2 regions of the Thermoanaerobacterium sp. CMT5567-10 genome follow, and region 2 is predicted to be linked to the other one. Evidence: riboswitches for the same ligand, from Rfam matches in the RefSeq annotation. Region 2 holds a riboswitch; the other holds the start of a gene.
What was found. A riboswitch is a leader RNA that binds a small molecule or an ion and turns the genes downstream of it on or off. The one in region 2 is predicted to bind FMN.
Positions count from the first base shown of each region.

Region 1 (4,428 bases), 720 kb from region 2:
GATGTTAATTCAGCACCGCCTCTATATAAAGATGTATAGACATAACCTCTCAGTGCATCGACTACAGGACATATAATTCCTCTAAATTCCCTTACATTAAATGCAAGGCCATCAAGAGATGATACTCCTACAATCGGTACATTCATCGATTGTGCTAAACCTTTAGCAGTGGCAGCACCTATTCTTAAGCCTGTAAAAGATCCGGGACCTTCACATACAGCAATGTGAGTTATTTCTTCTTTTTTTATCTCAGCCATTTTTAAAAGCTCATCAATCATAGGCATCAATATTATAGAATGCCTTAAATGATTTATTGAAAATTCACCTATCACACCAGTTTCATCTACGAGTGCAGCCGTCGCTGTCTTTGACGATGAATCTATTGCAAGTACCTTCATCACTTCATCTCCTTAACTACTTCATCATATTTTTCGCCATGTGATTCAATCTCTATTGTTCTCTCATCAAAAGTATCACCCATATTCATGCGTATAAATATATTTTCCTTTGGGATAAGGGGCTTTATTTTTTCAGGCCATTCAATAACACATACGCCATCTCCATAAAAATATTCCTCATAACCTATATCGTATAATTCCGTATAATCTTCTATCCTATAGACATCAAAATGATACAGTGGAATATCTCCCAAATGCTCATTTACAATCATAAATGTAGGGCTTGTCACATAATCATCAATTCCCATTCCTTTAGCTATCCCTTTCGTTAAAACTGTCTTTCCCACGCCTAATTCTCCAGATATTAATACAATGCTGCCTCTTTTTAGTAAATTTCCTAATTTAAAACCTATCTTTTCTGTCTCAATAGGACTTTTTGTTTTAAATGACATTTTCATTCGTAACACCACCGTGAAATTTATACAATTATTATATACCAAGTATACCATAAAACAAACGCATAGTAAGTTAGTATTTAAGGCAAAAAAATAACGGATTAATTTCCGCTATTTTAAACACATTACATTTTAAGCATTGGCGACAATTTCTTGTAAATTAGAAATGTTATAATAGATATTACAAATCCTTTTAATATGTTGAATGGGAAAATCCCGTACGCTATCAATGTCCTTAAATCAACTATATGACTGTTTACTGCTTTCCCCATTCCAACAATAGCGCTTAATGGCCATCCCATTATCTTCTGGTACAAGGGTAAAAATACATAGTAATTCAAGACTGATCCAGCAATAGCCATAGCAACTGTTCCAATAATCATTGAAAATATTGCTGATTTCTTTGATTTGTTTCTCATGTATATTACACCTACTGTATACACGTAAATGGAACCAACCACAAAATTTGCTACTTCCCCAATACCAGCAGACTGGCTTACAGGCAAGTGTATCACGTTTTTTACAATTTCTACAAAAATCCCGTATACAGGTCCTAATGCAAATGCTGCTAGTAGTGGCGGTATATCACTGAAATCAAATTTTAAAAAGCCTGGAAATAGTGGTAGCTGAAATTCTAGATACATAAGTACAAATGCTATTGCAGAAAGCAATCCTACAGTTACAATTACTTTCGTCTTGCTGTGTTCCATAAACAAACACCTCCATAATCAAAAATCCTGAAGAATTATCTTCAGGACCATAACAACAAAAATAAATCTTCTTCCATCCAGACTTTACTGTCGGCCTTGGAATCTCACCAAGTCCACCGCATATGCGGGTCGCGGGCTTGCTTACGCTTACCGCCGGTCGGGAATTTCACCCTGCCCTGAAGATATTCTTCACACTTATTAAGTTCTAAATAATATGATGTCATAAAAATATCAATTTGTCAAGTAGCTTTTTAGTCTTTAGCTGTTTTCTCTATGATAACAGTACCTGTTTTCCCACATAAAGCATCATATGCTTTTTCAAGAGATGTTATTATTGCACGCCTTCCATGTTTTGAGTTTGCAAATCTTATTGCAGCCTTAACCTTCGGCAGCATGCTTCCTGGTGCAAAATGGCCTTCTTCTAAATACCTCTGTGCTTCATCACTTGAAATTACATCCAGTGATTTTTCATCTGGCTTTTTATAATTGATGTACACTTTTTCCACAGCAGTTAAAATCAAAAGTATATCTGCATCTAAATCTTCTGCAAGCTTCTCAGACGCAAGATCCTTATCTATTACGGCAGCAACACCTTTTAAGCTGTCATTTTCTTTTACAACAGGTATTCCTCCTCCACCTGCTGTTATGACTACAACACCATTATTTTCAAGCAATTTAATTGTACTTAATTCAACTATTTCCTTTGGCTCTGGAGATGCTACAACTCTCCTGTATCCTCTGCCGCTGTCCTCCACCATTTCATATCCTTTATTTTTTATAAGCATCTCTGCTTCTTCCTTTGAGTAAAAAGGCCCAATTGGTTTTGTTGGATGCAAAAATGCAGGATCATCTTTATCAACAACTACTTGTGTCACTATTGTTGCAGCATCTTTATCTATGTTTCTCTCCTTAAAAACTTCGCCTAAACACTGCTGTATCATATAGCCTATCATACCTTGACTTTCCGCACCGCATATGTCAAAAGGCATCGCAGGTATTATGTTAGAAGCCGTCTCATTTTGTATGACTATATTGCCAACCTGTGGGCCATTGCCATGTGTCACAATCACAGAGTACCCTTCTTCTATGATATCTGCAATATATGAAGCTGTCTTTCTTATCGCATTTAATTGAGATTCTGCGGTGGGCACCATATCTTTATCTTGCAGTGCATTTCCCCCAAGCGCTATAACTACTTTTCCCTTCATCGTATCCTCCTACTTAAGCAAATAATAACATTTTACATTATATCATTTTATTCATGATTTGAATAGTAGGCGAAAATTAAGCCAAGGCATATAAATTTACCTTGGCTTAATTACTATAAAATTGTGGCAATCATGACAGCTTTTATAGTGTGCTTTCTGTTCTCTGCCTCATCCCAAACTCTCGATTGCTTCCCTTCTATTACTTCATATGTTACTTCTTGCCCTTTTACTGCAGGTAAGCAGTGTAAAAATATCGTATCAGATCTTTTTGTCTTTTTCATCATCTCATCATTTACTTGGAATGGCCTTAGAAGCATTTCCCTTTCTTTTTGCTTAGATTCTTCTCCCATAGATGCCCATACATCTGTGTAAATTGCGTGTGCACCTTCCAATCCTTCGCCTGGCACATCTGTTATTGTAAAGCTTCCTCCATTTTCTTTTGCCATATCTTTGATTTCTTTTATGTATTCTTCTGATGGCCAAAGCTCTTTAGGTGAATTTATCACATAATCCATACCCATTTTTGCACATCCAACCGCTAGCGTATTTGCCATATTATTTCTCCCATCGCCTACAAATGCCAATTTTGTACCTTTCAGATATCCAAATTCTTCTTCTATCGTCATTAAATCGGCCAAAACTTGCGTAGGATGATATTCGTCAGTAAGCCCATTGTAAACAGGCACACCAGAATATTTTGCAAGTGCTTCTACAGTCTTTTGATTGAATCCTCTAAATTCTATTGCATCAAACATCCTGCCAAGAACTCTTGCTGTATCCTCTATCGATTCTTTTGCCCCAAGCTGTATATCATCTGTTGACAAAAAAACCGGGTGCCCACCTTCCTCGCCAAAAGCCGTCTCGAATGCACATCTAGTTCTGGTGGAGCGCTTTTCAAATATCAATGCAATAGTCTTTCCTAAAAATCTTTGATGAACTATCCCTGCTTTTCTCTCAGCCTTTACCTGTTTTGCTATATCAAGAAGATATATTATCTCTTGTGGTGTATAATCTTTTAACGTCAATAAACTTCTACCTTTTAAATTAAATGCCATTTATTTTCCTCCTCATTATTGATAATACAATTGCTTATGTTTTTATTATGCTTCATAGACTAATTGTCCATTTACAAATACATACTTTGTCTTTGTTTTTATCTCAATTGGGCTACCGTCCAATACAGCTATATCTGCATCTTTTCCCTTCTCAATGCTTCCTACCCTGTCAGATATGCCTACTATTTTTGCTGGATTTATAGTAATTGCTTTCAGAGCTTCCATCTCATCCATTCCTTCTCTCACTGCAAGACCTGCGCAGATGGGAAGGTAATTTAAAGGAATAACTGGATGATCTGTCATAATAGCCACATCTAACCCGGCTTTTGATAAAATTCCCGGAGTTTTAAAAGTAAGGTTTGAAAGCTCAACTTTTGACCTTTCAGAAAGTGAAGGACCTACAATGACTTTTGCATTCTCCTTCACAAGATAATCCACTATAAGGTGCCCCTCAGTGCAATGGTCCAGCGTTATATCGACATTAAATTCTTTTGCTATCCTTAAAGCAGTGAATATGTCATCTGCTCTATGGGCATGGGCTTTTAATGGTATTTCCCTCTTTAATACTTTAGCCAAGACTTCAAGTCCAAGGTCCCTTGAGG
Region 1 covers NZ_CP130558.2:2,345,215-2,349,642, reverse strand. Annotated here, with positions in the region: gene tsaB (tRNA (adenosine(37)-N6)-threonylcarbamoyltransferase complex dimerization subunit type 1 TsaB) at 1-398, opposite strand, end outside; gene tsaE (tRNA (adenosine(37)-N6)-threonylcarbamoyltransferase complex ATPase subunit type 1 TsaE) at 398-856, opposite strand; gene Q2T46_RS11870 (ECF transporter S component) at 979-1,563, opposite strand; FMN riboswitch at 1,625-1,751, opposite strand; gene arcC (carbamate kinase) at 1,815-2,771, opposite strand; gene argF (ornithine carbamoyltransferase) at 2,885-3,826, opposite strand; gene Q2T46_RS11855 (amidohydrolase) at 3,872-4,428, opposite strand, start outside.
Region 1: another riboswitch for FMN. It lies ahead of Q2T46_RS11870 (ECF transporter S component); the one in region 2 lies ahead of ribD (bifunctional diaminohydroxyphosphoribosylaminopyrimidine deaminase/5-amino-6-(5-phosphoribosylamino)uracil reductase RibD).

Region 2 (4,428 bases):
CTCCTTATTAGTTTTTCTTTCTTTCTTCTGTATTCAATCAGATCGGCTATAGATATTATCTTTAGGTTAAACCTCTTTGAAAACTCCACAAGCTCTGGAAGTCTAGCCATCCTGCCGTCATCTTTTATGATTTCACAGATTACGCCAGCAGCTTTAAGTCCTGCAAGCCTCGACAAATCGCATGCCGCTTCTGTGTGTCCTGCCCTTACCAAAACACCTCCTTCTTTTGCTTCTAGTGGAAATACATGCCCTGGCTTCGCAAAATCATCCGGCTTAGAATTACGATCTATAAGCATTTTTATTGTAAATGCCCTTTCGTACGCCGAAATGCCAGTTTTACAGCTTTTGTGATCTACAGATACAGTAAAGGCAGTTTCTCTGTTATCAGTATTTTCAGATACCATCTTGCCTATATTTAATTCTTTAAGCCTTTTATCACTCATGGGAACACATACTAATCCACGTCCATACTTTATCATAAAATTTATATCTTCGCCTCTAACTTTTTCTGCTGCTATCACAAGGTCCCCTTCATTTTCCCTGTCTTCGTCATCGACTACAATGACCATTTTACCATTTTTGATGTCTTCTATTGCACTTTCTATCGTATCGAACATTTATATCACATCTCCTTAAAATTTAAAAGCAATGAATTATTGAAACTGCCCTATAAAGTCCCAGCACTATATATCAAAAGCCATTTTCTAATACAAGCTCCTTCATTCCTTTTTTTAACAGCAGTTTTTCAGCATACTTCGATAGTATGTCTACTTCTATATTGACACTATCTCCGATTCTCTTAAAGTTTAGTGTTGTATTTAACTCCGTATGCGGTATGACAGAAACCGTAAAATATGAAGCTAACGCCTCCACAACTGTCAAACTTATTCCGTCGACAGCTATGCTTCCTTTGCTTGCAACGTATTTTGAGTACCTTTCATCAATCTTGATTTTAAATACATTTGAATTCATAATTCGATTTTTATTAACGATTGTACCGACAGTATCTACGTGTCCTGTCACAATATGGCCATTTAACCTGCCAGATATGCTTAAAGCTCTTTCTAAATTGACCATGCTTCCTATTTTTAAGTCTCCTAAATTACTGGATTTTAGTGTTTCTCTCATCAAATCCGCTGTAAATAGATTTTTTCCTACATTTGTAACAGTCAAGCATACTCCATTTACAGCTATGCTATCTCCAATAGCTGTACCGTCTAAAACATTTTCGCATTCAATTGCTATTTTTGTAATATCTCCACGTTGTATCATCTTAACTTTGCCAATCTCTTCTATTATTCCTGTAAACATAGTAACACCTACTTTTTAATATAACCTTCTATAAGTATGTCATCATCAAATCTTTTTACGTCTAATTTTTCAACAATTATGGCATCTTTAATCAAATCAATGCCTTTTCCTTCTACAGGCGTCAAAGAATTGCTTCCACCTATTATTTTTGGAGCTATATAGAACATCACCTTGTCTACTATTCCTTCTTTTAAAGCAGAATAATTTAGTGTTCCTCCACCTTCTATGATTACACTGTCTATCCCTCTCTCTCCTAACATATCCATCAATTTTTTTAAATCTACTTCACCGTTTAACTTGTCAAGTACAACTACATCTACACCTAAATCCCTTAATGCTTTTACTTTTTTATAGGGCATCATATCCGTTGTTGCTACTATTGTCGTGGCAGATTTGTCAATTACAACATTTGCATCTAGAGGAATCCTGCCGCGGCTATCAACAATCACCCTTAAGGGATTCTTAAGCCCATCTATTCGCGTCGTAAGATATGGATTATCTTTTATAACTGTGTTTATACCTACCATTATTGCCATAACACTGCCTCTCATCATATGAACATGTTCTCTCGATTTTTCATTTGTTATCCATTTAGAATCGCCTGTTATAGTTGCAATCTTCCCATCAATCGTCATGGCAGACTTTAATATTACATACGGCTTTTTAGTAGTAATGTACTTTATAAATATTTCATTTACCTTCTCTGCCTGCTCTTTTAATAAACCTGTATACACATTTAAGCCTGCTTCTTTGAGATGTTTTATTCCCTTTCCTGAAACAAGTTTATTTGGGTCCTCCATAGCTATATACACATCTTTTATACCTGATTTTACAATAGCATCTACACAAGGCGGCGTTTTTCCATAATGACAGCACGGTTCTAATGTGACATAAAGCTGAGCTCCTTTTACATCTTCTTTAACGCTTTTTAGTGCATTTATTTCTGCATGTGGTCCTCCATAGTATTCATGGTACCCTTCACCTATTATCCTGCCATTTTTAACAATTACTGCACCTACTAAAGGATTTGGATTTGTGTGCCCTAAGCCTAATCTTGCAAGCTGTAATGCCCTTTTCATATATTTCTCCATAAAAACACCCCAAAAATAAACTTAGCCCTGAAGTATGTAATACTTCAGGGCATTTCGACAAAATTGCCTATTTACCTTCTTTCATCCAGACTTTACTGTCGGCTCTGGAATCTAACCAGATCTGCCATAAGGCTCGCGGGCTTTACCGCCGGTATGGAATTTCACCAATCCCTGAAGGTTTTTAAATTTATTCAATTTTTTATATTATATCATACTCTTAATAAAAATACTAGTCTATCATTTCTTCAATAGTTCCTCCAGCAGGAATAAAAGGAAGAACCATCTCATCTTTGTCTATCATGCATTCCAAAACGTATGGCTTATTATTAGATAATGCCTCTTTAAATGATTTTTCAAACTCTTCTTTTGTGTAAATTCTTTTGCCAGAGATTCCAAACGCTTCCGCTACTTTTGAAAAATCAAGGTTTGGATTTAAATCCGTCTGAGAATATCTTTTATTGAAAAGGAGATTCTGCCATTGTCTTACCATTCCCAATGTTTGATTATTGAGAATAATAGTTATAACAGGTATATTGTATATAGCCATTGTCTCAAGAGCATGAATATTCATTCTTATGCTGCCGTCACCTGCAATATTTACCACTCTTTTGTCATTTCGCCCTACTTGTGCGCCAATTGACGCAGGAAGCCCAAATCCCATTGTACCAAGACCACCAGATGTCACAAATGTCCTGGGTTCTTTAAATTTAAAATATTGAGCGGTCCACATCTGATTTTGCCCTACTTCCGTTGCCATAATAAGGTTGTCTTTCCCTATTTCCTGCACCTTTTCTATTATCCACTGAGGCTTTAGTTTTCCATCATCTTTATATCTAAATGATGTTTTCTCCTTTATAGATAGAAGCTCTTGAACCCATTCTTCATGATTGATATCTTCAATCCTATCGTTTAACAGTGATAGCACTTCTTTAATATCTCCAACAAGTGGCACATCTACATCGACATTCTTCCCGATTTCTGCAGGATCTATATCGATATGGATGACCCTTGCATTTGGTGCCAATCCACCTACCTTACCAGCAACTCTGTCGCTGAATCTAGTACCTATGGCAATTACTAAGTCAGACTTATAAATCGCTGTATTGGCATATCTGCTTCCGTGCATCCCTATAAGTCCTAGTGATAATTCATCATCCTCTGGGAAACATCCTAAACCCATCAGAGAAGTCGCTACAGGAATCATATTTTCTTTTGCAAAATCATATAAGCTTTTAGACGCTTCACCCCATATAACTCCACCACCTGCAAATATAACAGGCTTTTTACTTGAATTTATTAATTCCGCAGCTTTTATCAAATCCGATTCATCTACATGATGCTTCTTAACTTCGACGTAAAAATCTTTCCTCTTGATAAAATTCATATCTGTTGTTTGTATATCTTTTGGTATATCCACCAGTACAGGTCCAGGCCTTCCTTCCTTTGCTATAAAAAATGCTTCTCTTAAAGTATCAGCTAATTTATCAGGTGATTTTACTATGAAATTATGCTTTGTTACAGGCATAGTAATCCCTGCAATGTCTACTTCTTGAAAAGAATCTTTACCTATCAAGTTTGTAGCAACTTGACCTGTTATTGCAACAATAGGCACAGAATCCATATATGCATTTGCAATGCCTGTTACTAAATTTGTAGCACCCGGACCAGATGTAGCTATACATACACCAACTTTTCCCGTTACTCTTGCATATCCATCTGCCATATGAGCAGCCATCTGCTCATGTGTTGCAAGAATATGATTTAAATCAGAATCATACAAAGCATCGTAAAGTGGTATAACAGAACCACCGGGTATACCAAATACAGTATCTACATCTTGTTCTTTTAAAACTTCTATTATAACTTGCGATCCTTTCAATATCATGTATCACGCCTCCTTTCCCAACAATTATTTAAAACTATACATTCTTTAAAACCGCACCAGTATTTGCAGACGTGACCAATTTTGCGTATCTTGCCATATACCCTGTCTTAATATGTGGCTCGGGTTTTTTGAAATTTTTTC
Region 2 covers NZ_CP130558.2:1,630,122-1,634,549, forward strand. Annotated here, with positions in the region: gene Q2T46_RS08455 (bifunctional 3,4-dihydroxy-2-butanone-4-phosphate synthase/GTP cyclohydrolase II) at 1-617, opposite strand, end outside; gene Q2T46_RS08460 (riboflavin synthase) at 691-1,311, opposite strand; gene ribD (bifunctional diaminohydroxyphosphoribosylaminopyrimidine deaminase/5-amino-6-(5-phosphoribosylamino)uracil reductase RibD) at 1,320-2,402, opposite strand; FMN riboswitch at 2,472-2,585, opposite strand; gene ilvB (biosynthetic-type acetolactate synthase large subunit) at 2,632-4,287, opposite strand; gene ilvD (dihydroxy-acid dehydratase) at 4,322-4,428, opposite strand, start outside.